DNA from 4 places in the Terrabacter lapilli genome. Region 4 is predicted to be linked to each of the others. Evidence: riboswitches for the same ligand, from Rfam matches in the RefSeq annotation. Region 4 holds a riboswitch; each other region holds the start of a gene.
The links. Region 4 has a riboswitch for S-adenosylmethionine ahead of metX (homoserine O-acetyltransferase MetX). Riboswitches for the same ligand answer to the same signal wherever they lie in the genome.
Positions count from the first base shown of each region.

Region 1: linked by a shared signal. The riboswitch ahead of ABD241_RS20690 (putative leader peptide) and the one ahead of metX (homoserine O-acetyltransferase MetX) in region 4 are both predicted to bind S-adenosylmethionine.
Region 2: linked by a shared signal. The riboswitch ahead of ABD241_RS16720 (bifunctional o-acetylhomoserine/o-acetylserine sulfhydrylase) and the one ahead of metX (homoserine O-acetyltransferase MetX) in region 4 are both predicted to bind S-adenosylmethionine.
Region 3: linked by a shared signal. The riboswitch ahead of ABD241_RS10340 (cyclic-phosphate processing receiver domain-containing protein) and the one ahead of metX (homoserine O-acetyltransferase MetX) in region 4 are both predicted to bind S-adenosylmethionine.

Region 1 is NZ_BAAAPU010000007.1:1,182,959-1,190,438, forward strand. It holds gene ABD241_RS13545 (DUF4031 domain-containing protein) at 1-89, shown strand, start outside; gene ABD241_RS13550 (YajQ family cyclic di-GMP-binding protein) at 175-669, opposite strand; tRNA gene ABD241_RS13555 (tRNA-Tyr) at 804-884, shown strand; SAM riboswitch class IV at 1,503-1,615, shown strand; gene ABD241_RS20690 (putative leader peptide) at 1,650-1,730, shown strand; gene ABD241_RS13560 (amino acid ABC transporter permease) at 1,970-2,932, shown strand; gene ABD241_RS13565 (amino acid ABC transporter ATP-binding protein) at 2,929-3,708, shown strand; gene ABD241_RS13570 (ABC transporter substrate-binding protein) at 3,784-4,845, shown strand; gene ABD241_RS13575 (ABC transporter substrate-binding protein) at 4,893-5,915, shown strand; gene ssuE (NADPH-dependent FMN reductase) at 5,925-7,088, shown strand; gene ABD241_RS13585 (FAD/NAD(P)-binding protein) at 7,085-7,480, shown strand, end outside.
Region 2 is NZ_BAAAPU010000009.1:392,766-400,245, forward strand. It holds gene ABD241_RS16710 (WecB/TagA/CpsF family glycosyltransferase) at 1-626, opposite strand, end outside; gene ABD241_RS16715 (acyl-CoA dehydrogenase family protein) at 628-1,794, opposite strand; SAM riboswitch class IV at 1,959-2,078, shown strand; partial or broken gene ABD241_RS16720 (bifunctional o-acetylhomoserine/o-acetylserine sulfhydrylase) at 2,121-3,494, shown strand; gene ABD241_RS16725 (LD-carboxypeptidase) at 3,556-4,593, shown strand; gene ABD241_RS16730 (exo-alpha-sialidase) at 4,634-7,081, opposite strand; gene ABD241_RS16735 (Na+/H+ antiporter) at 7,266-7,480, opposite strand, start outside.
Region 3 is NZ_BAAAPU010000007.1:530,672-538,151, forward strand. It holds gene ABD241_RS10330 (AAA family ATPase) at 1-434, opposite strand, end outside; gene ABD241_RS10335 (hypothetical protein) at 536-3,004, shown strand; SAM riboswitch class IV at 3,666-3,783, shown strand; gene ABD241_RS10340 (cyclic-phosphate processing receiver domain-containing protein) at 3,821-4,315, shown strand; gene ABD241_RS10345 (DUF3293 domain-containing protein) at 4,272-6,338, shown strand; gene ABD241_RS10350 (hypothetical protein) at 6,335-6,640, shown strand; gene ABD241_RS10355 (4Fe-4S single cluster domain-containing protein) at 7,174-7,480, opposite strand, start outside.
Region 4 is NZ_BAAAPU010000009.1:89,263-96,742, reverse strand. It holds gene ABD241_RS15360 (DNA polymerase) at 61-1,683, opposite strand; gene ABD241_RS15355 (MalY/PatB family protein) at 1,802-2,965, opposite strand; gene ABD241_RS15350 (EcsC family protein) at 3,072-3,827, shown strand; gene ABD241_RS15345 (YkvA family protein) at 3,944-4,609, shown strand; gene ABD241_RS15340 (DUF4192 domain-containing protein) at 4,745-6,046, shown strand; SAM riboswitch class IV at 6,109-6,223, shown strand; gene metX (homoserine O-acetyltransferase MetX) at 6,240-7,480, shown strand, end outside.

The sequences.
Region 1 (7,480 bases), on a different contig from region 4:
AGTACGCGCAGCTCTGCGGGCACCTGTTCTGGTGGCCGCTCGCGGTCGAGGTCTTCCCCGACCTGCGCGACCTCGCCCGCCCCCTCTGAGACGTACGTATGCCGCCCACCGGGGTGGACGGCATACGTACGCTGTCGTGGTGGGCGGGCCTGTCGGGCAGGCGCGCCCGCGGGCTCAGCGCTGGTTGGTGAAGCTCAGCGCGACGTCGAGGTCGGCCTCGCGCAGCATCCGCTGGACGGCCTGCAGGTCGTCACGGGACTTGCTCGACACGCGCAGCTCGTCGCCCTGGATCTGGCTCTTGACGCCCTTGGGGCCCTCGTCGCGGATGAGCTTGTTGATCTTCTTCGCGTTCTCCTGCGAGATGCCCTCCTTGAGCGGCACGTCGAGGTGGTACTCCTTGCCGGAGAGGCGGGGTCCGGCCTCCGGCACGTCGAGGTGCTTGAGGCTGACCTTGCGCTTGACGAGGTGGGTCTGCACGACGTCGAGGACTGCGAGACAACGCTCCTCGGTGTTCGCCTTCATCTTGATGACGTCACCGGCGAGGTCGACCGAGGCGCCGACGTTCTTGAAGTCGTAGCGCGTCGCGATCTCCTTGCTCGCGCTGTTGACCGCGTTCGCGATCTCCTGCTTGTCGAACTTGCTGACGATGTCGAAGGAGGAGTCGGCCATCGGTGGGTCCTTCCAGATGCGTGTGGCTGGGCTGTCGGACGGGTGGCCGTGGGCACGCGGACATGCCGGACACGTCGCCGTGGTCCCGATTACTGACCCCGCCCGATCTCTTGCTATCCTTCCAGACGCACCAAGGCAGGTTGTCCGAGCGGCCAATGGAAGCGGACTGTAAATCCGTCGCGAAAGCTACGAAGGTTCGAATCCTTCACCTGCCACCCAGTGCGCCGAGAGGCCCTGACCAGCGCAAACGCGGGTCGGGGCCTCTTGCATGTACCCCGGGAGGGTACGTGGCGCCACGGATTCCGAAGGCTATTCTGCAAGCCTCTGACCTGCGGAAACGTGAGAGCCGAATGGCTCCGCGGGGAATATGTGGGGAAATCGGGCCCGGGACGGGGCGTCTCCTACGGGCCTCCCGCCCGTGACCTGCGGCGATGCGGGGGAGGGGGGTATGCAATCGCGACGGACTTCTGCGCCGTGGCGATTCGAGGCCCTTGCCTTGCCGGCACGGCGGCTGCGCTGCTGCCCCCACAGGACTGACTCGTAGTGCCGCAGGACCACGTCCACGGTTGAGGCGTTCGCCCGAGCGTCACAAGTTGGGGACCAGCTGTCGTCTCGATCCCGGGACCATCTCGACATGCGAAACGCGGCAGGATCTTTTCCTACTGTTTTAGTGGGGTATTGGGCGCGGTCTCAGTGAGTTTGCCCGACCGGATCACATTGTGCCGCAACATGTTTGGTGTCTACCGAGTCTCTCTGTCGATGTGTGTGAACGGTCTTGCGCTCCGCATCCATGCGGTTGCCCGCTTCGTACCGGTGTGCGTACGCTCACCGCAGGTCACGAGTTCCAGTGCACAGCCCCGGCTTGCTGGACAGCAACCCTCCTCCGCGGCGGGGTGCTCCGGGTGAAGACCTGGCCGGTCGCTGATGGCGCCGGCAAGCGCGGACTCGTTGATCGGGTCCCGGAGACCCGAGGAGCAGAGATGACCGCACGGACGACCACCCTGGTGGCCCGTCGGCACGTCGACCTGCTCCGCGTCTCCAGCGCGCTCTGTCGTCGGTGACGCACCGCCTCGCCGACGTCGACTGACGTAGCCCCGGCGGTACGCGACCTGGCCGCCCGGCGACCCCGTGCGCCGGGCGGCAACGACGCAGACCTCTATCCACGCCACCCGTCCCCGACGGGCGTGCCCGTGTCCCCAGGAGACCCTCAGTGTCCACCACCTCCGTCCCGAGAACCGCTCAGGCGGCACCTTCCCCATCCGCTCCTGCTCCACCGCCCGCGACGGCCGTCCTCACCGCCGTGCCCGACACGTCGCCCGTCCTCACCGTGGTCCCTCGGCGCACGCCGTGGACCTGGGTAGGTGTGGCGGGCGTGCTCGTCCTCGTCGCGATGTTCGTCAACGGGCTGGCCACCAACCCCGGCTGGGAGTGGTCCACTTTCGCCGCGTACTTCGCCAGCGAGACGATCGTGCGCGCTCTCGGCACCACCATCCAGCTCACCGTGCTCGGGACCGTGACCGGTTTTGCCCTCGGCGTCGTCCTCGCGGCAATGCGCCTGTCCCACAATGGCTTCCTGCGCTCGGTCGCGTGGACCTACATCTGGGCCTTCCGCTCGATCCCGCTCATCGTGCAGCTGCTCTTCTGGTTCAACATCGCCTACCTCTACCAGACCATCTCCTTCGGGCTGCCCTTCGGCCCCTCGTTCGGCAGCGTCTCCACCAACGACCTGTTCGGGGCCCTCGGCGCCGCCGTCCTCGGTCTGGCACTGCACCAGGCGGCCTACGCCGCCGAGATCATCCGCGGCGGCATCCTCGCGGTCGACGAAGGACAGCGCGAGGCAGCCGCAGCCCTGGGCATCCCGCGTCTGCGCCAGTTCACCAAGGTGGTCCTGCCCCAGGCGATGCGCTCGATCCTGCCGAACGCCGCCAACGAGGTGATCAGCCTCTTCAAGGGCACCTCGATCGTGTCGGTGCTCGCGATCCCGGAGCTCTTCTACCAGGTGCAGGTCATCTACGGACGCAACTCCCGGGTCGTGCCACTGCTGCTGGTGGCCACCGTCTGGTACATCGTGCTGACGACGCTGCTGTCGGTGGGCCAGTTCTACGTCGAGCGGCACTTCGCCAAGGGCAGCTCCCGCACGCTGCCACCGACCCCGCTCCAACGGCTGCGCTCGCGCCTGACCGCGTACACCGTAAGGCCCGCCGGCGCCCACAGCGGGCATGGCCGGACGCGCCACCCCGAGACGGCGGAGGTGACCCGGTGAGCACCACGAGCACAGCCGCTCCCGTCATCGACCTGCGCGGCGTCACGAAGTCCTTCTCCGGACAGGTGGTCCTGCACGACATCGACCTGCGGCTCGAGGAGGGGACCGTCACCGTCGTGCTCGGCCCCTCCGGTTCGGGCAAGTCGACGCTGCTGCGCACGATCAACCACCTGGAGAAGGTCGACCGCGGCCAGGTCCGCATCAAGGACACCCTCATCGGCTACCGCCAGTCCGGCGACCGGCTGCACGAGCTGTCCGAACGGGAGGTCCTGCGCCAGCGCAGCCGCATCGGGTTCGTCTTCCAGCAGTTCAACCTCTTCCCGCACCTGACGGTCCTGGAGAACGTCGTGGAGGCTCCCGTCTCCGCCCAACGCCGCCGCCGTACCGAGGTGGAGGCCGAGGCGCGGCAGCTGCTGGCCCGGGTCGGTCTGGCCGACAAGGCCGCCGCCTACCCGCGCCAGCTCTCCGGCGGCCAGCAGCAGCGGGTCGCCATCGCCCGAGCACTGGCCCTGCAGCCCGACGTCATCCTCTTCGACGAGCCGACCTCGGCGCTGGACCCCGAGCTCGTCGGCGAGGTCCTCGACGTCATCAAGGAGCTGGCCCGCGACGGCGCGACCCTGGTCGTGGTGACGCACGAGATCGGCTTCGCCCGAGAGGTGGCCGACACCGTGGTCTTCCTCGACGGCGGCCGCCTCATCGAGCAAGGGCCACCGGCACAGGTCCTCGACAACCCACGCCACGAACGGACCCGCGCCTTCCTCGAACGCGTCCTCTGACCACGCCGCACCCGCGGCACTGACCCACCCCTTCACCACGACTCGCACCCCTCGGGTGCCGAGAGGAGCTCCACCATGCCCAACCACGCCTCCCGTCCGGTGCACGCCGACCCGGTCACGACCACCCTCACCACCTCCCGCACCAGCCGGACCTCGACCCTGCGACTCACGCTCACCGGCTTGGCCGCCCTCGCAGCGCTGACCGTGAGCGCCTGCTCCGGCCCCGCCGAAGCCAGCTCGGCCGGCTCGGCTCCGTCCGCCCGGCCCGGCGCCGCCGCGGCCGGCATCAACACCTCGCCGAACCAGCAGCGCATCACCGCCGCCAAGGACGAGAAAGCAGCCGCCCTGCTGCCCGCAGCGATCCGTGCGCGCGGCACCATCACCGCCGCCAACGCCGGCGCCGGCGGCGGCACCCCGCCGCTCGTCTTCACCGCAGACGACGACAAGACCGTCATCGGCGTCGAGGTCGACCTCGCCCACCTCTTCGCCGACAAGCTCGGACTCAAGGTCGAGACCCCGGCCACGAGCTGGGAGAACGTCTTCCTCGGCATCGACTCCGGCCGCTACGACGTCGCCCTGACCAACGTCACCGTCACCGAGGAACGCAAGCAGAAGTACGACTTCGCCACCTACCGCAAGGACGACCTCGCGTTCGAGGCACCCAAGGGCGGAACCTGGAGAGTCACCAGCGGCAAGGACATCGCCGGCAAGACCATCGCCGTCGGCTCCGGCACCAACCAAGAGAAGATCCTGCTCGACTGGAACAAGGCCAACGTCGCCGCCGGCCTGGCCCCGGCGAACATCAAGTACTTCCAGTCGCAGACCGACTACTACCTCGCCCTGGCCTCCCACCGCATCGACGCCTACTTCGGCCCCAACCCGAGCGTCGCCTACCACGTCGCCACGGCCGGCCAGACCGAGGCGATCGGGCACTTCTCCGGCGCGGGCGAGTCCCTGCAGGGGCTCATCGCCGTCCTGACGAAGAAGGGCTCGGGCCTGGCCGCGCCGTACGCCGCCGCCATCAACTCGGCCATCGCCGACGGCAGCTACGCCAAGGTCCTGGCCCGCTGGAACCTCTCGAGCGAGGCGGTGGCCAAGTCCGAGGTCAACCCTCCCGGGCTGCCCAAGACCAGCTGAGCCGGTCGACCACCCACAGCCCTCACCGAACCAGGAGACGGAAGCCCATGCGAACCACCCCGATCCACCCGCCGGCCCGGCGATTCCTCGTCCTCGCCGCCGCGCTGCTGACCACCGCCGCCTCGCTGGCGGCCTGCGCCGACCCCGTTGCCCCAGGAGCCCAGAAGGTCGATCCCAAGGACCTCGGCGGGTCCAAGGTCCTGCCCGTCGCCTTCGACACGTCCGCGAACCAGAAACGCCCCGCCGCCGCCCTCCGGCCCGACATCGCTGCCGAGCTGCCGGCCGACGTCCGCGCCAGCGGCCGACTCGTCATCGGCAGCGGCGGCGCCGGGGGAGGCATCCCGCCACTGGCCTTCACCGCCGACGACAACCGCACCCCGATCGGCGTAGAGGTCGACATCGCCCACCTCGTGGCCGACGTTCTCGGGCTCAAGCCCGAGGTCGAGACCACGAGCTGGGAGAACCTCTTCATCGGCGTCGACTCCGGCAAGTACCAGGTCGCCATCTCCAACGTCGGCGTCTCCGAGGAGCGCAAGGAGAAGTACGACTTCGCCGCCTACCGCCTGGGCCTGCACGCCTTCGAAGCCAAGAAGGGCTCCGGTCTGACCGTCCGGGGACCCGCCGACATCTCCGGCAAGAAGGTCGCCGTCGGCTCGGGCACCCTGCAGGAGGCGATCCTGCTGCGCTGGAACGCCGAGAACCAGAAGGCCGGCCGCGCCCCGGCCCAGCTCGTCTACTACCAGGGCGCCACCGAGTACTACCTCGCCCTCGACTCCGGACGCATCGACCTCTACCTCGGGCCCAACCCCACCGCCACCTACCACGTCGTCACGGCCGGCAAGACCCAGATCGTCGGCACTGTCTCGTCCAGCTACCCCATCCCCGGGAAGGTCGGCGTGCTGACGAAGAAGGGCAACGGTCTCGTCAAGCCCATCTCCGACGCCATCAACGCCGCCATCGCCGACGGGAGCTACGCCAAGGTCCTCCAGCGCTGGGGCCTGACGGCCGAAGCCGTCCCGGCATCCGAGGTCAACCCCGCCGGGCTGCCCAAGCCCGCCGCAACGAAGTGAGGACCAGCCATGGCATCGATCGTCACCCTGTCCGGTAGCCCGTCCGCACCCTCACGCACCGAGGCGGTCCTGGGCCACGTGGAGCGGCGGCTGCGCGCCCGCGGCCACGACGTCACCCGCATCGTCGTGCGGGACCTGCCCGCCGGCGCGCTCCTGCGAGCCGACGCTTCGGACCCACAGCTCGCAGGCGTCGTCGCCGCCATCGCCGCCGCCGACGGCGTCGTCGTCACGACTCCCGTCTACAAGGCCGCCTACACCGGCGTCCTCAAGGCCCTGCTCGACCTGCTGCCGCAGTACGCGCTGCGGGGTAAGACCGTCCTGCCCGTGGCGACGGGAGGAAGCCCGGCGCACGTGCTGGCCCTCGACTACGCCCTGCGACCCGTCCTGGTGTCCCTCGGTGCGGAGCACGTCACCCAGGGCTGGTTCGTGCTCGCCTCCGAGGTCACCGTCTATCCGCAGGACTCGGGCGTCCTCCTCGCCGAGTCTGCCGCCCGCAACCTGCACCTGGTCACCGAGTCGTTCCTGACCCACCTGGCACGGCAGCGCAGCCAGCTCGTCACGGAGACCGACGACGACGTGGTCCTGCGCGTCTCACCCCGCGACGACGCCGCCGCGCCCCTGCTGGAGGACCTCGTCGTCGAGTACGGGACCCGCTACGGTCTGTCGACACCGAACACGCAGCTGACCGAGGTCCCGATCAGCGACTTCGAGGCACCGGACGGCGCGTTCCTGGTGATCTCCCGCGCGGGCCAGACCATCGCCGGTGGCGCGATCCGCCGCTACGACCACGAGACGGCCGAGGTCAAGCGGGTCTGGACCCATGCCCAGTTCCGCCGGCAGGGCCTGGCCAAGCGGGTTTTGCACGAGCTCGAGCTTGCCGCAGCCTCCCTGGGGTACAGGCGGATCCACCTCACCACCGGGCCCCGCCAGCCCGAAGCCCGCGCGCTCTACCTCGCCGCCGGCTACCTGCCGGCCTTCGACCTGCACGCCGACCCGGAGTCGATCGGCCCGCACGCCTTCGACAAGGAGCTGCCCCCCGGCACCCGGCGCGTCGCCCTGCCCTCCGGAAGCCGGACGCCAAGCCACCCCGCCGATGCAGTGTCCGGGACGCCCCTCGACTCCGCCGAGCCCACGGCGCAGGTCCCCTGCTACCGGGACTGGGGCGCGGCGTGAGCCTGCGGCGGATCGTCGTCGTCGGTGCCGGCCCACGAGCCTTGGGCCTGCTGGAACGCGTCAGCGCCAACGCCGCCTTGCTCGTCCCGCCCGGGGAACGAGTCGAGGTGCACGTCGTCGACCCGCACCCGCCGGGTGGTGGGCGCATCTGGCGCGCCGCACAGTCGCCCCTGCTGTGGATGAACTCCGAGGCGCAGGACGTCACCGTCTTCACCGACACCTCTGTGACGTGCGAGGGACCCGTCGTCGACGGTCCATCGCTCGCTCAGTGGGCAGCCGGGGACGAGGCCAGTGAGGATGCGGCACAGCTTGGACCCCGGTCCTTCGCACCGCGTGTCGTACAGGCGGAGTACCTGGAGTGGGCCTGGCGCCGCACCGTGCAGACGCTGCCG
Region 2 (7,480 bases), 300 kb from region 4:
GAGACGTAGTCGATGCAACCGCCCACGTTCGCGATGACGCCGTGGGTCATCCGCTGCTGGTGCTCCTCGATCCACCGCTCCTGGGCGCCCATGCCCATCCCCACCAGGACCAGGTCGGCCTCGGGCAGCACCGCCTCGATCGTCGTGGCCGGCCCGGCGTCCTGCTGCGAGAGTCCGTAGCCGTCGAAGGCGACCCACCGGATGTTGGGGGCGCGCTCGGCGACGACGGCGGCTGCCCGTGCGCTCGACTCGGGAGAGGCACCGACGGCGAGCACGGTCAGCTCGGGGTCGCGTTCGAGCAGACGGAAGAGCCAGTCGCTGCTACCGACGCGGTACGACGCATCGAGCGTCGGATCAGCCGTGCGCAGCGCCCGCCAGACCGGCCAGCCGTCGGCCAGCACGACCTCGGCCCCGTCCGTGTAGCGGCGGAAGTCCGGGTCCGTCAGGTAGAGGTGCACGCCATGGAGGTTGAGGTTGCCGAGCCGCACCACCGGTGTCGGCCGGGCGAGGACCAGGTCGACGACGGCCGGCTCGGCCATCGGCGTCGCGCTGGTGCGCAGGTAGGGCACCTCGACGCGGGCGGGGATGCCGAGGCGCCCGCGCGCCGCGTGGTCGGCTCCGGACACGTCAGCCCTTGAGGAGCTGGCGGGCCATCACGAGCCGCTGCACCTGGTTGGTGCCCTCGTAGATCTGGGTGATCTTGGCGTCGCGCATCATCCGCTCGAGCGGGAAGTCGCTCGTGTAGCCGGCGCCCCCCAGCAGCTGGACGGCGTCGGTCGTGACCTTCATCGCGACGTCCGAGGCGTAGCACTTGGCGGCCGCGCCGAAGAACGACAGGTCCTTGTCGCCGCGCTCGGACTTCGCTGCCGCGACGTAGACCATCTGGCGCGCGGCCTCGAGCTCCATCGCCATGTCGGCCAGCATGAACTGGATGCCCTGGAAGTCGGCGATGCGCTTGCCGAACTGCTTGCGCTCCTTGACGTAGGCCAGCGCCTGGTCGAGCGCGCCCTGGGCGATGCCGACCGCCTGCGCCCCGATGGTGACGCGGGTGTGGTCGAGGGTGCGCAGCGCGATCTTCAGGCCGTCGCCGACCTGGCCCACGACGCGGTCGGCGGGGAGGCGGACGTCGTCGAAGTGCAGCTCGCGGGTGGGGCTGCCCTTGATGCCGAGCTTGCGCTCCTTCTCGCCGAACGTGAAGCCCTCGTCGGACTTCTCGACGACGAAGGCGGTGACGTTGCCGCCGCGCGGGCCGTCGGGGTCCGTCACGGCGAGCACCGTGTAGTACTCGGAGACGCCGGCGTTGGTGATCCACGACTTCTGCCCGGACAGGACCCACCCGTCGCCGTCCTGGCGCGCCCGGCACCGCATCGACGCGGTGTCGGAGCCGGCCTCGCGCTCGGAGAGGCCGTAGGAGAAGGTCGTCTCACCCTTGGCGAGCGGCGGCAGGTAGCGGGACTTGACCTGCTCGCTGCCGTCGAGGATGAGCGGGAGCGAGCCGAGCTTGTTGACGGCCGGGATGAGCGAGGCCGACGCGTCGACGCGGGCGACCTCCTCGATGACGATGCAGGTGGCGAGCGCGTCGGCCCCCACGCCGTCGTACTCCTCCGGCACGTGGGGGGCGAAGAAGTCCGAGGCGACGAGGGCGTCGTGCGCCTCCTGCGGGTAGCGCGCCTCGGCGTCGACGGCAGCGGCGTACGGGGCGATCTTGTCCTCGGCGACCGCGCGGACGGCCTCTCGGAGGGCCTCGTGGTCCTCGCTGGTCCGGAACAGGTCGAAGTCGGCGTTCGTGCTCACGGACGGTGATCCTACTCGCCGGTTCGGACGACCCGGGCCGCCTCGTGAGCGACGCCACGGGCGACGCAGCGTCAACTGCGGGGCCGAGCCGTATGCCGTGTCGGCGTCCACGATGAGGACACCCGCTCACTCTCGGTCGCGACGCATACGTACACTCCCCGGTAGGTCATGAGCGCCAGCGACAAGCCCCGGCTCGCTGGCCGGCAACCCTCCAACCGCGGTGGGGTGCCCCGGGTGAGGACCTGGCCCGTCGACGCCACCCGGCGCGCGGGCAAGCGCGGAGAGACCTCCCGAGAGTCGCTCTCCCGCACCGACCCGTCGGTGCGCCGGCTGCTGAACCCGCAGCCCCGGTCACCGACACGACCGAGGAAGAGCACCGAGCGATGACCGAGCCCAACTGGTCCTTCGAGACCAAGCAGATCCACGCCGGACAGTCCGCCGACGGCACCACCGGAGCGCGCGCACTGCCGATCTACCAGACGACGAGCTACGTCTTCAACGACACCGACCACGCCGCAAACCTGTTCGGGCTCAAGGAGTTCGGCAACATCTACACGCGGATCATGAACCCGACGACCGATGTCGTCGAGCAGCGCATCGCCGCGCTGGAGGGCGGGGTCGGGGCGCTGCTCGTGGCCTCCGGGCAGTCCGCCACGACGCTGGCGCTGCTCAACCTCGCCGAGGCCGGCGACCACATCGTGGCCTCCCCCAGCCTCTACGGCGGCACCGTCAACCTGCTGAAGTTCACCTTCCCCAAGCTCGGCATCGACGTCAGCTTCGTCGAGGACCCGACCTCGATCGAGTCCTGGCGGGCGGCCGTGCGGCCCAACACCAAGGCCTTCTTCGGCGAGACCATCGCCAACCCGAAGGCCGAGGTGCTCGACATCGAGGCCGTCGCCGCGCTCGCCCACGAGCACGGCGTGCCGCTCGTCGTCGACAACACCATCGCCACGCCCTACGTCATCCGGCCGATCGAGTGGGGCGCCGACGTCGTCGTGCACTCCGCGACGAAGTACCTCGGCGGCCACGGCACCTCGATCGCCGGGGTCATCGTCGACGCGGGGCGCTTCGACTACGCCCAGGACCCGGAGCGGTTCCCGAACTACAACACGCCCGAGGAGAGCTACCACGGCCTCGTCTTCGCGCGGGACCTCGGCGTCGGCAGCCCCCTCGGGGCCAACCTCGCCTACATCCTCAAGGCGCGCGTGCAGCTGCTGCGCGACCTCGGCCCGTCCGCCGCGCCGTTCAACGCCTTCCTCATCGCCCAGGGCCTCGAGACGCTGTCGCTCCGCCTCGAGCGCCACCTCGAGAACGCCGCGAAGGTCGCAGCCTTCCTGCAGGGCCACGACCAGGTGGAGCGGGTCGTGTGGGCCTCGCTGCCCGACAGCCCGTCCTACGCGACCGCCCAGAAGTACGCGCCCCGCGGCGCCGGTGCGGTGCTCTCCTTCGAGATCACCGGCGGCCTCGAGGGGGGCAAGAAGTTCGTCGAGGCGCTGACGCTGCACAGCCACGTCGCCAACATCGGCGACGTGCGCTCGCTCGTCATCCACCCCGCGTCGACGACGCACTCGCAGGGCCCCGAGGCCGACCGGCTCGCCGCCGGGGTGACGCCCGGGCTGGTGCGCCTCTCGGTCGGCATCGAGCACATCGACGACATCCTCGCCGACCTCGAGCAGGGCTTCTCCGCCGCGAAGGCCTGAGCGTCCCGGACCGGCGGAAACCGGGCTGAAGCGGATCGGCACGGCTGGCACGATGTCAGCCATGCCGATCCGCTACCCCGCCCCGCTCCGCCCCGGCGACCGGATCGGCGTCACGTCGCCGAGCTCCGGCGTCCCCGACCCCCTGTGGGGGCGGTTCACGTATGCCGTCTCGTGCCTCCGCGACCGCGGCTTCGAGGTCGTCGTCGGCGAGCTCAACCACGCGCCGTCCCACGTCAGCGGGCCGCGCGAGGCGCGCGCCGCCGAGCTCATGGCGATGCTCCTCGACCCCACGATCCGGGCCGTCGTGCCGCCGTGGGGCGGCGAGACCGGGATCGACCTGCTCGACCTGCTCGACCTCGACGCCGTGGCGGCCGCGGATCCGACGTGGTGCGTCGGCTTCTCCGACACCTCGACGTGGATCACGCCGCTGACCCTCACGACCGGCATCGCGACGATCCACGGGCAGAACCTCATGGACACCCCCTATGCCGTGCCGGACGGCATACTCCACTGGGCCGACGTCGCGGCTGGGGAGCCTGGCGGCGAGCTCGCCCAGCACTCACCGGGCCGCTTCCGCTCGGGCGGCTGGGACGACTACGCCGACAACCCGACGGTCTCGACGATGACGCTCGAGGACCGAGGCACGTGGGCGCGCATCGACCCGGGTCACGAGGGCGAGCCGGTCACGTTCGGCGGACGCCTGGTCGCCGGCTGCGTCGAGACCCTCGGCTTCCTCGCCGGGGGACCCTTCGCCGACATCGCTGCCTTCGCCCGCGACCACGCGCCGGAGGGTCTCGTGGTGGCCCTCGACATCGCCGAGTGGAGCTCCTACGACATCTGCCGCGCGCTGCACGCCATGCGGCTGCGGGGCTGGTTCGACGCCGCCAACGGCATCCTCGTCTCGCGCACCCGGGCGCCCGAGCCGGACGGCTTCACCCAGCACGCGGCGGTCGTCGACGCCCTCGGGATGCTGGGGCTGCCCATCGTCGCCGACGTGGAGTGCGGGCACGTGCAGCCGATGCTGGCGCTCGTGCAGGGCGCGGCCACGACCGTCGTGCACGACGGCGAACGGCACACGGTGACGCAACGTCTGGTCTGAGTCCCGCACCCCGCTCCGGCGTCCACGCCTGTCGCCCGCGTCAGGACGAGGTGTACACCTGGTCCATCATGACGTCGTCGCCCACCGGAGTCGTGCCGCCGGAGGACACCTCCACCCCGGTGAACGCGGTCGTGCCCGCGGTGACCGGCACCCGCCCGAGCAGCACACCGTTGACGTACACCGACGCCCCGGACGTGGACGCCTGGATGCGGACCGCGCTCCACACGCCGGGGCGCACGCGGCCGGCACCCGCCAGAGGCCGCCACGCGGTGCCGTCCCAGCGCTTGACGCTGCCGTCCGGCCAGACCGACACCACCAGGCCCTTCTGGAAGGCGGTCCCCTTGCGGGCGTTCAACGTCATCACCACGGCGCACCGGAGCGTGATGGGCTTGAGAAGCATCGAGAAGGTCCGCGTGGACGTCGTCGGCAGGCTCTTGGCCAGGATGGCCGTCGCCGCGGAGGACCGGTCCGTCAGACGCACGGCGCGGTCGCTCCACCAGCCCGAGCCGTTCGCCTGGACCGTGATGCTCTGGCTGCCGGCGCTGACGGAGACATAGCTCGAGGGCGCCGCGCCGACGGTGTCCTGCTCGAAGGTCGAGGGCAGCGTCCGCAGCTGGACCTCGGCGAGCTCGACCAGGGCCTGCGGGCTGCCCACGTTGAACCGGACGTAGCGCGCCACCACTCCCGCCGGGAAGGCCCGGTCGGTCACCGAGAGGTACCGGCCACTGCTGTACCACTGGGCGACCGGGCGCCAGCTGACGCCGTCGCTCGACACGGAGACGTTGGCGCTCGAGGCGGCAACCGGCAGCACCACCGAAGCGCCGCTCAGGGTGTTGGCCGCGCCGAGGTCGATGGTCCACGTCCCGGTGCCGGCCCGGCGCACGGCGCCTGCGTCCGGCTCGACGCTGCCGTCCACCGCCGCGGCCGGCCCCGATGCGGAGGTCAGGCTGTCGGTCATGTTCGTGGAGATCCGGGCCAGGCCTCCCGCGACCATCGCGCGCAGGTCCATCCGACGCGGGTCCGGAGGCAGGAGGTTGACCTCCTTGGACCAGATGCCCACGGGGCGCGGCGAGGTCCCGGTGAAGCACCAGTTGCTCCCCATGTCACCGAGCTGCAGCAGCCGGTTGTCGCCGAGGTTCACCACGCTCGTGTACCCGCTCGTCCGGGCCGTGTAGGTGGTGGTGAGCGGCGCCCAGCTGCGGCCGGTGCCGTCCTGGGACACCAGCACCCGCGCCGCCGGCCGGCCGAAGCTCAGTGCCAGCTGACCCCCGGGCGTCATCACGAGGGCGGGGTCGGCACTCGAGATGAGCGCGGGGTCGACCCCCGGCGCATCGAGGGGCGCCGGGGTGGACCACGTGAGACCGTCGTCGCTCGACCGGGTGATGAGCAGAGGAGCGCCGACCAGGGCTCCGGTGCACACGGCGGGGTAGATCGGCGCGTCCGTTCGCAGCACTGCCACGAGGCTTCCGTCGGCAGCCCGGACCATGGCGGCCTCGTCCCGCCCCTCGTCCCCCGCCGAGTCGTTGCCGCGCGCCATCGTGGACAGCCAGATCCAGGTCCGGCCGCCGTCGACGCTTCGAACCACGTGCACGTCGTAGGAGCTGCGGCCCGCCCCGATGGCATACGTCGTCGCGAGGAGCGCTCCGTCGCGAGCCTCGACGATGCTGCGGTGGAAGACGAGCAGGTCCACCTCGAAGGGAAGCGCCACCGTGGCCGTGAACGCGCTCCAGGTGGCTCCGCTGTCCCGTGAGACCCAGCTGGACACCTCGAAGTCGGTCGCACCGGTGGACGTCAGCACCTGGACGTGCGGGGTCGTCAGGGCATTCGACGGAACGGGTGGCGCGGCCTCCGCTCCGGAGCTCCCCGACGGCTGCGGCGTACCGGTGACGCCGGTGGTCCCGGCCGCCGTGCTGGTTGCGCTAGCGGTGGGCGTCGCCGTGTCGGTGGGCGTCGCCGTGTCGGTGGGGGTCGCCGTGTCGGTGGGCGTCGCCGGGGCGGTCGGTGTCGACGTGTCGGTCGCCGTCGCCGTCGTGGTCGGAGCCGTGGTCGGAGTCGTGGTCGGCGTCACCGTCCCCGTGTCGGTCGGCACCGGCACCGACTTCGGGCGCGTCCGGAAGTCGACGGCGAGGATGGAGCCGTCGCTGCGGCGGATCGCCGAGGTGAGGGGCACGTTGCCCACGGTCGTCCAGCTCCGGCCGCCGTCGGTCGAGCGCAGCGTGCGCGGAGGCGTGTCCACGGCACCCGAGTCGATGTCCTGGTTGTAGCTCGTCAGGATCGTTCGAGGTGACCGCCCTCCGTCGGACGAGGGCACCGACAGCGCCATCGGGAAGTTCATGTACGTCGACCCGGCCGCGGTCGCCCGGCCGGTGGAGTCCGGGATCACGGTCCCGGACACCACGAGGTTGTTCGTCGGCGCGGCCGCCATCGCGACCAGCCCGTCGGCCTCCTGGGGAACAGCCCCCACTGCCGAGCCGATCAGGGCAAGCACCACCAAGGACCTGGTGAGACGACGCACGACAACCCCCCATACTCGCGCAGATCACGCCCCCTGTGAGCAAACCGCGCAAGCGCACGCTATTACGCCAGGCCCTCCAATGTTGTGCTAACGGTAAAAAGATCACCAAGTGACGGTCAGCACAGGCAAAGCGCCCACCGTCGCAGGCACGTGCCGCTCAGCCCACGACCTCGTCGACGTAGCACCAGCGCCAGACCTCCCCGGGCTCGATCGAGCGCATCACCGGGTGCTGCGTCTCGTGGAAGTGCGCCGTCGCGTGCTTCCTCTCGGAGGAGTCGCAGCAACCGACGTGCCCGCAGGTCAGGCACAGGCGCAGGTGCACCCAGGTGGTGCCCTCGCGCAGGCACTCCTCGCACCCCTCAGGGGTCCGCG
Region 3 (7,480 bases), on a different contig from region 4:
CGAGAATCACCGGAGTGGTGCAGGTTCCGCCAATGTTCCTTCCACTGAAGCGACTTGTTTTTCCACCGGTATGTCGAACCTGTCAGCGCGACCTCCAGTGCCTCCGCCAAGCTCGACTTCCCCGACCCATTCCGACCGGCAATGATCGTCAGTCCCGGTTGCGGCGATAACCGTACGGTGGAGGTGCTCCCGACGCCACGGAAACCTTCCACTTCGACTGACTTGAGGAACACTCCGGCGGGCACTGGGCCGTCCGGACTCTCTCTGGACTCGTCTTGCGAGAGCTGGGGTCGTTCGGTGGAAGTGCCGGCGAGCTGGTCAGCCAACGCGGCGTCCCCTTCCAACGCTGCCAAAATGATCAAGCCGACCTCTTCAGTCAACGTGGCGTCAGCATCGATCCGATCAGCCACCCACTGGACCAAGTTATGCGTCATGATTTGAACCTATACGTCGGCGGCCGCACGAAGACGTCACACTAAGATCTAGGTGGGTCCTCGCAGCAGTGGGCTCAGTGCCTCCCATCGCAGAAGCGTCGATGGAGCCGAAGGTCCACAGGAGAATGATGAGTCAATTCCCAGGCGTTCTGGAGGCCACACTCGAGGCGCTTGTCCAGGCCTTCGAGAGGGCCCTGCCTGAGCTAGCGCACCCGCCTACGAATGACCCGAGCGCGTTCGAGCGCATCACCCAGGCGGCGCGGATGAGCAATGTACGGACTCAACAGCGCCCTCACGTGCCGCCTTGGGAAACCGAAGCCGCCGTCGAGGAAAAGCTGCGCGAACTAATCGGCGTCCTTCCCCTTGTCCCCGCGCATGCTCCCGCGCAGATCCGCACGATCGGCGGCAACACGTACGAGCTGCTGCTCAGCGACATGACGCCCGCACAAAGGGAATGTGTCAGGGACTCCGTGACCCAGAGCATCATCGCTGGGCAACCCCCGTTGCCAGATGCACCCTCACTTGCTTTCCTCCTTCGAATGCTCACTCTGGGCGACGAAGCCTTCCCACATGGCTTAGTGCCTCCAGCTCCGCTTTGGCCCGACGCCATCGCGACGCTCGACGGGGGTATGGCCGCGGCAGATGAGGCCTACATCGATTTGCACCATCACGGCTGGGCCACGGCAGAGAGACACTTCCTGCAGCTGCGCCCTGCCAGTCTCGCCGACGCTCGTCGCCTGCGCGACGCTCGCATCGCCTTCGCCGATTGCGCCGTTGGAGCCACCGAGGCCGCCACGGTCCGCGAGGGATGGAGGACCTACCTCCTCTATCAGGTTGGCCCCGGCATCGCTGCAGAGGAGCTTGGCCACTCCGGCTCTTGGAGCGACGGCAGCGACTTCGCCTACGCGAACGACATCCTCAAAAGGTCCATCTCAGCCGACGACTGGACCTTAGCCCATCGCATCAATGAAGAGATGCTCGCATGGGAAGGTGAGGTCGACCCTGACCAGCGCTCCTCCTTCGAATACCGATCGCGACGAGTGTCGAAGAAGTTCGGCACAGCAGAACGCAGCGCGAAGGTGACGCGCCCGAAGGATGCGCGCCCGATTCGCAACGCTGCCCCCATCGCCCCCAAGCGCCCCACCTCGGCTGAATCCGTAGTCCACGAGGCGCCTAGCGGGACCGACGACCGCACCCGCCAATTCATGCACGCCCTCGCCGCCAACAACCCCCACAGGTGCGTCGAACTCCTCAGCGAGATGGCTAATGGAGGGACTATCGGTCACCTTTGGCTGCTGTACGAGCTGGACAACCCATGGGCCAACGGCCAAATCCTCAAACACCCGGCACTCGACGATGAGCTGCAGACCTGGATTCTTCGGCGCGCCCGCCACGGAAAGAACGCGCGACCCGCATTGAGCAGGTACGTCCACCTCTTCGTCCGCCAACGAATCGAATTCGCCGCCCAGGTCCTCGAGCACGCCGAGGACGAGGCATCGATCCTCCTTGCCCTGGCCGAACACGGCCCGGACCTAGGGCCGGGCATCGCTGTCGCTTTGGCGAAACGCACACTATCCATGCCTGCCAAGCTCGCAACCTCGATCACCACCGCCATCACCAAACACATGGCCGACCGCCTACCGCAAGAAGTTCTTGATGTGGTAGTAGCGGCCCAAGAGAGCGCCAGCAGCGACCGCAAACCAAGCGCAGCGCTGTATGCGTCCCTCGACCAAGCCCAACAACGGCACCCGATCGTGATACCGGCCGCGCTCGAGGAACAGTCCGCCTCACAGTTCATCGAGCTACTCGGGCAGGTCGATGACCCCGGACGTGTCGAGGACCTCCTCCACAGGTGGCGCGGTGAACTTCCGTGGTCGGACCTCATGCGAGCCATCGACGATGGTGAGCTTGCCAGCGAAGTGGTTCGCCGGGTGGGCCGGCGAATCGGCGCACCACAGGAGATCGTGCGCCGTGCCGTACAGCTGGGGGCTATACCGATGAATGCCACGACCCAAGAGTCCCTTCGCTGGCTAGAGGCATTACTAGACATGCCCCCTTCGGGCGATGACGAGTTGCGCTCGGCGCGAGTCCTCCTCGCAAGCAAGCTCGTACTAACAGACCGCGGGGATCTAAGGAGCCGCCTGCCAGCGGCAGAATGGAAGGAGGCTGCCACGCTCAGCCTCCTCAACACCCTTGGCGATCAAGTACTGGGCCATCGCTACCGCGTGGACGACGTGGACCCGCGAATCTTCGAACTGGGAGGGCAGTGGATCCGGGAGGACGCCGTCAACGTTGATCACCTCATCGGCGTTCTGCCTCTGCCGACGGCGTGTCGTCTATGGTTCAGTGCCTACCCGAACGACGACGAGGGAACGATGTCGAACGCGCTTGGCGAGCCCGTGCCGGCAGCGCTCGAGGATTGGCTAACGGGCAGATTGGCAGACCCAACGCTCGGCTTAGAACCAGGCGACGTTGCGGACGCGTATTCGGCGATTGTGGGCTGGCAGGAGTCGCTGCGCGATCTAGTTGTTTACGCAGGCGAATTCCAGGATCGTCAGGAATTGGAGTAGGAGGCTAAGCGGCCTGAGCGCGGGCGTCGCCGCCTGCCCTCCTCTCCGCTCGGCGCGGTCGAGGCGATTTGCCTACAACAGAAGGCCGTCATCGCGAGATCTTCTCCGGTCGATGGGATGACCTGCTTGCTGCTCTCTTCAACGGCTGGGCCCGTGTTCTGCATCCCACGCCCGTGGAAGGGGTGGCACGATTTAGGCTGGGCGGCGAAAGTGCACCCGGTACACATTCGAGGCTGCCTCTCGAGCCTGGTTGTCAAAAGGCTCAGCGCTGTATTCTAGGTGGATGAGTTGAGGCTTGGGCCCAAGGTGCCATTCCCAGCTGCACGTCGCATTGCGCGCGTATGCGGTTCATCGATGCCGTCGCGCGGCGCCGGGTTCGGTAGGTCGTGAAGCTCGGATGCGAGTGCTGCAAAGGTCGCCGTCGAGGTTGCCGTCGCCTCGCGCGTGCAGCTGATTCAGCGTCGTCGCGACCTGCCGCCAAGGAGCTGCCATATCCGCGCCTATCGGCTCGGCGCTCGGCGCTCGGCGGATGCGCGGAGCGAGTCGAGCGGCGCTGTCGCAAAGACCGCGGCAATACGCCGCGAGTCGGCGGACGTGGGAGCCCAAGTAGGCGGCCGGAAGCCACGCTGATGTCCGAGGCGTCCTTTCATCATGTCTCCCGGGTCAAGAGGCGCGACCGTCACCCACCTTGGAGGGGTCGCCCGGCAACCGGTCCGCCCCGGTGCCGTCCAAGGAAGACCCGGCCGCGCCGGCATCCGTCGGCTCCGCCAGAGCGGGCCTCGGTTCAGGGGCTCCTTGGACCGAAAGGGGCTGTGGATGCACCCATCCCTGCTTCCCGAGCTTCGCCCGCAGACTCCGCTGGTCGTCCTCGTCGACGACACACGCGCCTTTCGAGACCGGCGATCCCACCTCCAAGTTCGCCGCGGCCACGATGCGGTCGAACTCCTTCGTGCCGTCGGGGACCGGCAGATCGACGAACTCTGGCTCGACTACGAGCTCCTCGGCGGGACGACGTCCGTCGCGGCGGTCGACCATCTCGTTGCTCGAGCAGAGCGCGGTAACCGTCTGGGCGTCGACGTGATCGAGGTCCATTCCGCACGAGTCCCTGAGGCGCTCCACATCACCCAGCGTCTGCAGCGCGCTGGGTATCGCGCCCGGCGGTGCTACGTGCAGGGCATCTGGACCCGATTCGACCCGGCGACCCACGACGAATGGCGTCCCGATGCCAGCGCCGGCATCGCTGAGCACCCCACTTCGAGGCGCGCGGATGCCAGCGGACCCGCCGACGTCACGGAGGGTTTCCGCGCATGATTCGCGACGCCTGTCTCTCGGTGCAACTGCGTCTGCACCTGCCGGCTGGACTCGTCGTCATCGAAAGTGGCGAGTCGGGGCAGCGGCCGGCGACGCACCCGCGCAGGCGGTCCACATCGTCACGGCATACAACCCGCACGGCCGGCCGGCCACGGAGTCGGACAACCGTCGCGCGCAGCGCGCCCTGGTCGCGCAGCCGGACGCCAGGAACGCGGCGTACCACCCGGCGGCCGGGGCCGACCCGGCGTGGCTGCACGTCGAACCGAGCGTTGCGATCGTCGGCCTGACGCGGCAGGAGGCTGTCGACCTCGGGTGGCGGTTCAAGCAGGACGCCATCTTCGAGTGGACGGCTGACGCGTTGACTGTCGTCTCCTGCACGGATGGCGCGACAGTGGCGCTCGGCTGGCGCCAGATCACGCCTGACGCGCGGGCCACCGGCGCCGACCGGGCGTGGCGGGAGCTCGGCCTGGCATCTCCGTACGTGTCGATCGCCGCCGCGAACACGGCGCTGAACCGCGCGCTCGAGGCGGTAGACGACCAGCGGGCCGCGGTGCTGAACTACGTTTTCCTCGACTTCGCCGCGGACTACTGGGCGCCGCGTGTCGAGGCGGAGCGGATGCGCGAGTCCCGACGCAAGGAGCAACCGCACGAGGCAGATCGGGCAGCCGCGGCGGCGGCGCGCCGAGCCCAGGAGCGACGTGAGAAGCTTCGCGCTCGTCAGTCGGAGGCACGCAGACGCCATGCCGCCGAGCACCGCGAGCACGTCGAAGCCGGGTGGCCCCAGGCGTGGCATCCGCAGCACGTCTACAAGTGGCTGAACCTCGGTGGTGACCTCGAGGGAGCCCGTCGCTGGCCAGACGAGGGCTTGACGCCGTCGGCCGTCCTCTCGGCAGCCGGGGCCATTGGGAATGCACTGGCTCTGCCTATTGCCGTCAGCGACCCTGCGGAGGTGGCGTGGTGGGGCGACACCTTGACCGACATCGCGGAAGGTACGTGGCCGCAGGTGCCGGCCTCCACACGCATCTCCGTCAAGCGGACGTTCCGGGACGGCAGACGGGAGCGCTGGTTCGTGCTGTCGGAAGCGGATGGTGGGGTCCGGGTCGAGCGCTGGCAAGCCTCGGCGGCGTCGCGTCCAGCTGCGCCGGATTGGACGCGCACCGTCGTCGGCGTCTTTCCGACGACCGAGGCTGCATTGGAGGCAGTTCCCGAACTGTCGACCGTCAGCCCCGACGTCGTCGGCGAGATCAACGCGGCGCGAGACAACGGCGTCGACCTGCTCGAGCACTTGCGCATACCGCGAGCCGTTGACGAGCACGATCAAGGGCTGGGGGTGGAGGAAGGGGCTGCACAGGCGGCCCGGCTCGAGCGGGACGAGGTCGCGCGCCTCGTCGAGGGGGTGCCATCACACCTCGTCTACTGCACCGTCGATGGTTTGCCTGTCGTCGCAGTGCAAACCGCCCATGAATGGCGGCGGCTCACGGTGGGCGTCGACGGGATCGAGAAAGGCGGGCTCGTCGCCGAGGACGTGGTCCAGTCCCGGTGGTCCAGCGAGTCGGGCGAGGAGCCAATCGTTTGCCATGGAGGCGGATCGATCAAGGTCGTCGCTCCCGGGCTCGCAGTCGTCCGGCAGTGGGGCGACCAGGGCGATGGCAGTGAGTTCGTGGCTTGGCCGACGGCCGTAAGGGGCCGGGCTGGCGTGGTAGCCCGCTGGATCGCGGAGTCCGACCTCCAGACCGTGGCGGCGATCCTGCTCGAACCGTGGCCGGACGACGAGCAGTGGCTCGTCTGGTACGACAACCCGATAGCGCTCGACCTCGCCCTCGACGACGAGACACGCGACGCGCTCCGAGGATGCCTGGCCAGTGACCCTGAGTACGCGAGGGCACGCGAGGCCGTCCACGACCCAGGAAGCAGGGCCGGTCGCGCCCTGGCGTCAGCTCTCGAGCGAGCGTCGGAGACTCGTTTCACCGGCGACCTGTACCGGCTGAGGTGGCTGTCCGACGACGAGGAGGCAACGCGATGAGCGAGCTGACGGACGGCCGCCAGGAGGAGGTCCCGGACGATGTACTCACCGAACTGGCCGAGCGCCTGGGCGAGCGGCCGGCGACCTCGGGGCACCCCGAGGGGACCGGCCCGTGGCGTAGCCACCTCGTCGGGGTCTGCATGGGGTGGGACAACTACTACACGCTGTGCGAGAACTGCCTCCACAGGGACGGTCCCTTCCTAGACCCGTTCGAGGCAGAACAGGCCGTCCTGCAACACCAGTGGCTGACCCGGCAGCCAGAGCAGGGAGACACGTTCCGCGGCTTCGACGGTTGCGTCTGATCCGGCTCGCGCCCGCCGAGGCCCAAGGAGCCGGGCGGGCAATCTCAGGCATAGAGGATTACCGACCGCGCAGGTGGCTGTGTACGCCGCCTCGTCCAAAGGCCAGAGAACCGAGACAGGGAGGGACACCAGGCCGCAGTACAGGGTCCTCGAGCTTCGTGAGGGACTCATCGGCGGGAAGATGTTCCGGTGACAATCTCGAGAAGTTGCTCAACGAGAACGGCTCCAAAGGCCGGTCTCTGAAGGCCATTACGTCCGTGGACGTCAAGGGCCGCATCGGCCCTGGCGGCGTAAGCGGAGTAAGCGGCATCCTGGTCACCTTCGATAGGGCTTGAGGCGCACGAGAGCCGGACAGCCGTATGCCGTCGGGGCGGACCCGGCGGCATACGACTGTCATCGTCGCCGCGGGCGCTTGATGTCGCGTTCAGCCGTCCAAATGGGCACAGTCGATCAAGAGAACGGCCGATGCTGCAGGCAACGCTGGCAAGTTGACTGGGATGGAGCCGATGCTGTGCTCTCGCTTGGACTCGGAGCTACCTCACGGAGCCGCGCCCAACCGCTGGCGTCGAGTCTTGAAGGAGCTCATCGAGCGCGGCAACGTCAGCCCATCCGTTGATGCTGACTTCCCCGGTCGGACTGACGCGTACCTCTAGACGGTCCGCCAGCCCGGGCAGCCGCGACCGCAGATGCAGATATCGGTCAGTCAGGAAGTGGAACCGCTGGTTGCGTGACCCGACCCAAGGGCGCGCGTGATCGAGCTGGTCAGCGAGGTAAGGGCCGTCCACGAGTAGATCTGTTGCAGCGAGCAGCGCGGCGAAGGAAGGAGGTGCGTCGGGTCCT
Region 4 (7,480 bases):
CGATGTGCCGGGTCGGTGCAGTCGAGGGGCCAACTCTGTCGCCTGACAGGGAGGCTATCGTCAGGGTTTGGCCTCGCTCCAGCGGCGGACGACCGAGGTGTCGGCGACGAAGCGGACCTCGTCGGTTCCGGCCCAGGTGCGGGCCGCGCTGGTCAGCGAGTGCTCGACGGCTGCGGCTGCGGCCGTCGCGTGCTGCTCGGGGACGTGCACGAGGAGCTCGTCGTGCAGGCACAGGACGATCTGGCCGCCTAGCGGCCGAACCGCATGGCGCACCGTCGCGGCCCAGGCCTTGAAGAGCTCGGCCGCCGAGCCCTGGATGATCGCGTTGCGGGCGTAGCGCCCTCTGGCACCCTCGGCGCCGGCGGCCGAGAAGTCGCTGCCCCCGGACTGTGGGGTGTCGGGGTCGGCCTGCGGTGGTGGCGTGCTCCCGAGGCGGATGAGCCGGCCACCCCAGGTGCGCACCGGCCTCCGGGAGACACCGTCGGCGTACGCGTCGTCGAGCAGGCCCATGGCGACGGGGTAGGCGCGCTCGAGGTCCTTCAGGGCCTCCCCAGCGGCGCCGGAGCGCTGGCCGTACATCGCCGCGAGGACGGCGACCTTGGCACGCGGCCGGTCCGCGCCGAGCTTGGCCGCGACCGGGGCGTAGAGGTCGTCGGCGCGGGTGGCCTCGGCGAAGGCCCGGTCGGCGCTGACGACGGCGAGCACCCGCGGTTCGATCTGGCCGAGGTCGGCGCGCACGAAGACGTGGCCCGGGGCGGCGCAGATGGCGGGGCGCAGGGGAGCGGGGAGGTTGTGCAGGCCGTTCTGCGCCGTCATCCGCCCGGCGCCGCCGTCGCACGGGGTCCAGCTGCCGCGGAGCCGGTCGTCGGGCCCGACGTGGTCGTCGAGCCAGCGGTAGCCGTAGGTGGTGGCGATGCGCTCGTCCTTGCGCCAGCGCAGCAGGGCGTCGACGAGCGGATGCGTGTGGCGGTAGGGCTCGAGCACCCAGGCCCTGGTGTTGGGGACGTCGACGCCGACGGACAGGAGCAGGTCGCGCACCTGGGTGGGGTTGCGCAGGTCGGTGCGTTCGCGGCCCGGCGCGTGCCGCAGCACCGCGGCGTCGCGCTCCACCCGGATCCGGGCCGCGTCCGCCTCGTCGCGCGGTCGTTCCCCGGCCGAGGCGGCGATGAGGTCCTCAGCGGCGGCCCGGTCGACCGGCAGTCCGTCGCGCTCGAGCTCGAGGCACAGGACGGCCGCCGCCGACTCGGACCAGACGGTGCGTTCGAGGCGCCCCGCGTGCGTTCCGCCGAGCCTGCCCAGTGCCTCCTGCTGAGCCACCTGGCACTCCAGGGCCAGCACCGCGAGCTCGCGCAGGCGCGGCTCGTCCGTGGCCCAGGCGAGGGCGTCGGCCCGAAGGTGGCCGTCGGCGGCGAACAGCGCCGAGTCCTCGCCGGCCGCGACGTCGAAGAGGTCGCCGTCGAAGCCCCGGAGGCGGGCGGACCGCGGCGCCGGCACCGCTGATTCGTCCAGTCCACGACATCCCGCGACGACGTGGCCGGGGGTGGCCCACCAGCCACCGTGGAGGAGCCGGTGGGCCTCGGCGAGGTCCCAGGTGCGGGTCACGTCGACGCCGGCGTCCACGACCCCACGCAGGGTCGCGCCCGCGGACCAGATGACCCATCGAGGACCGCGGGTCGCCGACATCTCGGTGAAGCGTGCGGCGACGTCGCCCGGCGCCCACGCCTCGTCGACGCCCGGCCCCACGGCATACGCCCTTTGGGGACCGACGACGAGCGCGACGAGCGGGGGACGAGAAGGCTTGTCAGCCAAGGCAGGCGGCGATTCTGCCGATGGCCTCGCGGATGATCTCGGGGGACGTGGCGTAGTTGAGACGCGCGTGGCCCTGCCCGCCCGAGCCGAAGGTGGGACCGGATGAGAGTGCCACGCGCGCGCGCCGCACGAGCTCCGCAGCGGGGTCGCCACCCAGAGCCAGGCCGCGGAGGTCGAGCCACGCCAGGTAGGTCGACTGCGGCTGGACGAGCCGCGCGCCGGGCAGCTGCTCGGAGACGAGGCGGGTGAGCAGCTGACGGTTGGCGTCCAGCTCGTCGACGAGCCGGTGCACCCAGGCCCTGCCGTCGCGGAAGGCGGCTGTCTGCGCGATGACCCCCAGGTGGCTGGCGCCGAAGGTCACGAAGGGATGCAACCGGCGCAGGTCGCCGACCGACTCGGCACCCGGCACCATGATCGCGGCCTTGAGCCCGGCGAGGTTCCACGCCTTGGAGGCGGAGGTGACGGTGACGCCGCGCTCCGTGCCGGGCAGCGAGAGGTAGGGCGTGAACGTGCTGCCCGGCAGCACGAGCGGCCCGTGGATCTCGTCCGAGACGACCCGCACGCCGTGGGCGTCGGCGACTCGCGCCAGAGCGGTCAGCTCGTCGGGGGAGTGGACGGTCCCGGTGGGGTTGTGCGGGTTGCACAGCACGTACGCCGCTCGGCGCCCGCCCGTCGTCACGTCGGCGAAGACCGTGGCCAGCCGCTCGATGTCCAGGCGCGCGCCGGAACCGAGCGGCGCCTCGACAACCTGCCGGCCGCAGGCGGCGATGACGTCGTAGAAGGCGTTGTAGACCGGCGGGCTCACGACGACCGGGCCGCCCTCGTCGGTGAAGAGCCGCAGCAGGTGCGTCACCCCCGTCAGCACGTCGGCAACCCGCGTCGTGGTGCCCGGATCGAAGCACCAGCCCCACTCGGCGTCGGCGAACGAGGCGACCTCGGCGGCATACGCCTCCGTCAGGGCGTAGCCCGTGTCGCCACGTGCGACGGCCGAAGTGACGGCTTCCACGACCGCAGGGCAGGGGGAGCTGTCCATCTCGGCGATCCACATCGGGATGACGTCGGCAGGATGGACCCCCCACTTGACCGATGTGCGGCTGCCGCGCAGCTCGGTCAAGGGCGCCCCGAGGATGGGGGTCAGGGTCTCGCTCTCGGCCATGGCCCGACCCTACGAGACGGGACCGACGGTCACCGGCGGGGTGGGGCCCGTGGCTGCAGTGGGTACGGTCGGTCCGTCAGGTCGGCTCGAGGAGAAGGTGGAACCGGTGGGTGTCTTCGGTTGGGGCAGGAACGAGGCGGTCGAGGCCTCGGACGCGACGGCTGCGCAGGTGCGCAGGACGCGAAACGCGGGAGCCCTCGAACGAGCCGCCCAGCACCGTGACGGCGGGCTCTCCGGCGCCGCGACGCGGCTCGTCGAGCGGCTGCTGGACGTGGGCATCGACGGCAAGGGGCCGTTCGACTCCGCGCACGAGGTGGCCGCCAGCGCGCTCAAGCGCGCCCGCGGTGACGTGGAGCAGGCGGTGAAGGTCATCGTCCGCGACCACCGCCAGCTCGGCGCGGTCGGCGGCTTCGCGACGGGGCTGGGCGGGTTCTTCACCATGGTGGTCGCGCTGCCGGCGAACGTCCTCGAGTTCCACCTGCTGGCCACCCGCATGACCGCCGCCACGGCGAAGGTGCGCGGCTACGACATCGACCAGCCCGAGATCCGGTCCGCGATCCTGCTGACGCTCACCGGCGCCGACAGCGACGACCTGCTCAAGAAGGCAGGCCTGCGTGTCCCCGGCGGCAGGCTGTCGGCGCTGGCCACCGACCGGCTGCCGGCCCCGGCGCTCATGGTGCTCAACAAGGCCGTCGGTTTCCGGCTCCTCGGTCGCATCGGCCAGGGCACGCTGGCCAGGCTCGGCCGGGCCGTGCCCATTGTCGGCGGCCTCGTCGGCGCGGGCATCGACGTCTACATGCTGAACCGGATCGGCCGGCAGGCCGCCCGCGAGTTCCCGTCCGTCAAGACCTTCGGCAGCTGAGTCCGCCGAGCTCATGGCCGCCGTCCACGCCGTGTGAGGAGTATCCACATCATCACTGTTTCGCAAACGAACCCGCCGTCGGGAATCGTGCCCCGGCCCGGCTCGTTGGGCCGGTCATGAAGACTGCGTCCCGCCTCAAGATGGCCGCCAGCGTGGCCTCGGTCGTTCGCGCCTCCGTCCGCCCCGGGGCGCCCAGCCTGCCCGAGCGCGTGCAGGCGGTCCCCCGGCTCGTGCGCTCGACCTTGCAGGGAACGTATGCCGGCACGACCCTCAAGCGGCTCGGGCTCGTCGCCGGGGCGGTGGCCTACGTCGCCTCACCCGTCGACCTGCTCCCCGAGGCGGTCCTTCCCGTGCTCGGTGCCGCGGACGACGCGGTCGTCATCTCTTGGGCGATCAAGGCCTTCTTCGAGGAAACCGACCGCTTCCTGTCCTGGGAGGCAGGGCACGGGTCCTCCGGTGCCCGCTCGCGCCGGGACCAGGGCTCCGGGGGCCGGTTCACCGGGTCGTCCGAGGCGTCGCGCACGACGGTTCCCGGCACGGCCGAGCCGGGCTCCACCGGGAATGGCGGCACCCATCATCCGTCCACGGGTTCGCCCCGCGACCTGCAGTCCGTGGTGGCGACCTCAGGCGCCCGGGGCGCGGGCGCGCCGAACCCCGACCGCGACGTCACGGGCGCCGCCGCCGGTGCCGACCGCGGCGCTCGAGCACGGCTGCCGGAGGGCGTGCGGCAGGCAGCGGCAGACTTCGTCCTCGAGTCCGTGCGCAAGCGGCTGGAGCGCTGAGGCGTAACCGGGCCCGTTGGCCCAGGCAGGTCCCGACGGGCAGGTCGTCCACACCCCGATCAGGGTGAGGGGTGCCCGTCCACAGGGTGGCCGAGGGGCCTGTCGCCACTCCGGCAGCGAGGCGAGGCTCTCGGCATGCCGAAGATCTCACTGTCCGGGCCGGCCGAGCTGCTGACCGTCATTCCCTTCCACCTCGGGTTCCAGCCGACGCGCAGCGTCGTGGTGGTCTGCTTCCACGGCAGGCGACTGGGCCTGCTGGCCCGGCTCGACGTCGTCGACGCCGACGTGGCTGCCGAGGCGGCAGCCCAGACGGTGCCGACTCTGCTGCAGGGTGACCCCTCGTCGGTCGCCCTCGTCGGGTTCGAGGAGGAGCCCGATGAGGCGCTGCCGCTGCTCGAGGCACTGGCGGACGCGGTCGAGTGGGACCGCGTCCTGGTCCGCGAGCGTCTTGTCGTCCGTGATGGCCGGTGGCGCTCGATCGGTTGCGACTGCTGTCCCGACGAGGGGTGGCGGCTGCCGGAGCAGGCCGACGTCCCGGCGGTCGCCGACTACGTCGCTCTGGGGCATGCCGTGCTGCCCGCTCGGCAGGATCTCGCCCGGCTCGTCGCGCCACTCGCGCCCACCGACCCGCTCCACCGCGGCATCCACGCAGGCATCGAGGAGTGGCAGCGGAGGTATGCCGCGGCCGGGGGATCGGTCTCGGACCTGCCGGAAGGGCCGGGGCCGCGACGCGCCTCGCGCACCCGGACCGGCACCTCGGACCGCGGCCTGGCCGTCCTCGAGGGTGGAGATCACAGCGCCCGGCAGCAGCTGGTCAACGAGTCCCTCGTCGCCTGGGCCGCGGTCCTGCACGGCGAGATCGACGAGTCCGAGCTGGCCGACTGGGTGCCGTCCCTGGTCGGACCGCTTCGCGACCTGCACGTCCGTGACGCGATCGTGGGGTGGTTGTGTCCGGGGTGCGTGCCGCTGGATGGCTTTCCGGACCAGCTCCAGGTGCTCCTTGACGAGCTCCTCGGACCGGAGCTGCGTCTGCCACCGGCCGCCGGTGACGAACGGTCGGGGCCGGACACGGGGCCGGACACGGGGCCGGAGGAGGGCCCGTGGAGCGACGGCCACGGGTCGGGCGAGCCCCTCGACGTCAGACCGGGACTCGACCTCGACGACGCGCGCCTTGCTGCGGGCCAGCTGGACGGGTGGGACGAGGCGGCCGTGCCCCGGCTGGTGCTCGCCCGGCTCGAGCAGGTCTGCCGCCTGACCCCGCCGGCGCACGCAGCACCCCTGCTGTCGGTGGTGGCCTCGCTCGCCTGGTGGGTGGGCGACGGAGCCAGGTCGGGCGTCGCTGTCGACCGTGCGCTGGAGCTCGAGCCCGAGCACCGGCTCAGCCGGCTCGTGCGGCAGTCGCTCGACTACGGCATCCGCCCGAGCCGGTGCGCGTGAGGGCGTCCATGTCGTGGACGGCTGCGTGAGGCCACGAGGCGCCCTCGCGTATGGTTTGTCGAGGTCATGAGTACCAGTGACAAGCCCCGGCTCGCTGGTCGGCAACCCTCCTTCGCGGTGGGGTGCCCCGGGTGAGGACCTGGCCGCGCCCGTCCCGGGTGCGTGCAAGCGCGAGCACGAGGAGTGGTACCCGATGACCGTCACGCACCGGAAGCAGGGCACGCGGCGACCCGGACACGTCGGCGCGGCCGGAGGTGTCCAGCACACTGGGGTCGCCCCGTTCCCGTCGGGGCGCGCCACGCCGGCGCCGGCCCCGGGGCACGGGCGTCCCGGTGACGGCCGCGTCGACCAGCGCGGCGACGGCGTGTGGCGCGACGGCGACCCGGTCGGCCGGCGCCGGTTCGCCGACGTGGGCGACATCGAGCTCGAGCGCGGGGGCGTGCTGCCCGGGGTGCGCATCGCCTACGAGACGTGGGGAACGCTCAACGAGGCCCGGGACAACGTCATCCTCGTCGAGCACGCCCTGACCGGCGACAGCCATGTAGTGGGGGAGGCCGGCGATGGTCACGCGTCGCCGGGCTGGTGGAACTCGCTCATCGGTCCCGGGCGCCCGGTCGACCCCGGGCAGTGGTTCGTCGTCGCTGCCAACGTCCTCGGCGGCTGCCAGGGCAGCACCGGTCCGGCGAGCACCGCGCCCGACGGCCGGCCGTGGGGCAGCCGGTTCCCGTACGTCACGGTGCGTGACCAGGTCAAGGCCGAGCATCGAGTGCTCGCCGACCTCGGCATTGACCGCCTCGCAGCGGTCGTCGGCGGGTCGATGGGCGGCATGAGGGCACTGGAATGGGCTGTGAGCCGACCCGACGCGGTGGAGCGCTGCATCGTGCTCGCCTCCACCGCCTACGCCACCGCCGACCAGATCGCCTGGTGCCAGTCCCAGCTCCTCGCGATCCGCCACGACCCCGACTTCTCCGGGGGTGACTACTACGCGAGCGGACGTCGGCCCGACGCCGGTCTGGGCCTCGCCCGCCGCATCGCGCACATCACCTACCGCACCGAGGCCGAGCTCGGGCAGCGCTTCGGCCGCGAGCCACAGCTCGGCGAGGACCCGCTGCAGGCCGGTGAGCGGGGGCGCTTCGCCGTCGAGTCCTACCTCGACCACCACGCCGGCAAGCTGGCGCGCCGCTTCGACGCCAACTCCTACATCGTCCTCACCGAGGCGATGAACTCCCACGACGTCGGGCGTGACCGCGGTGGGCTCCGGGCGGCGCTGGCCCGGGTCACGGCCGACTGCACCGTGGTCTCGGTCGACACCGACCGGCTCTACCCACCACGGCTGTCCGACGAGCTGCACGCGGCCCTACCCGCGTCCGAGCGCGAGCACATCGTGTCCGACTTCGGCCACGACGGGTTCCTCATCGAGGAGGACCAGGTGGG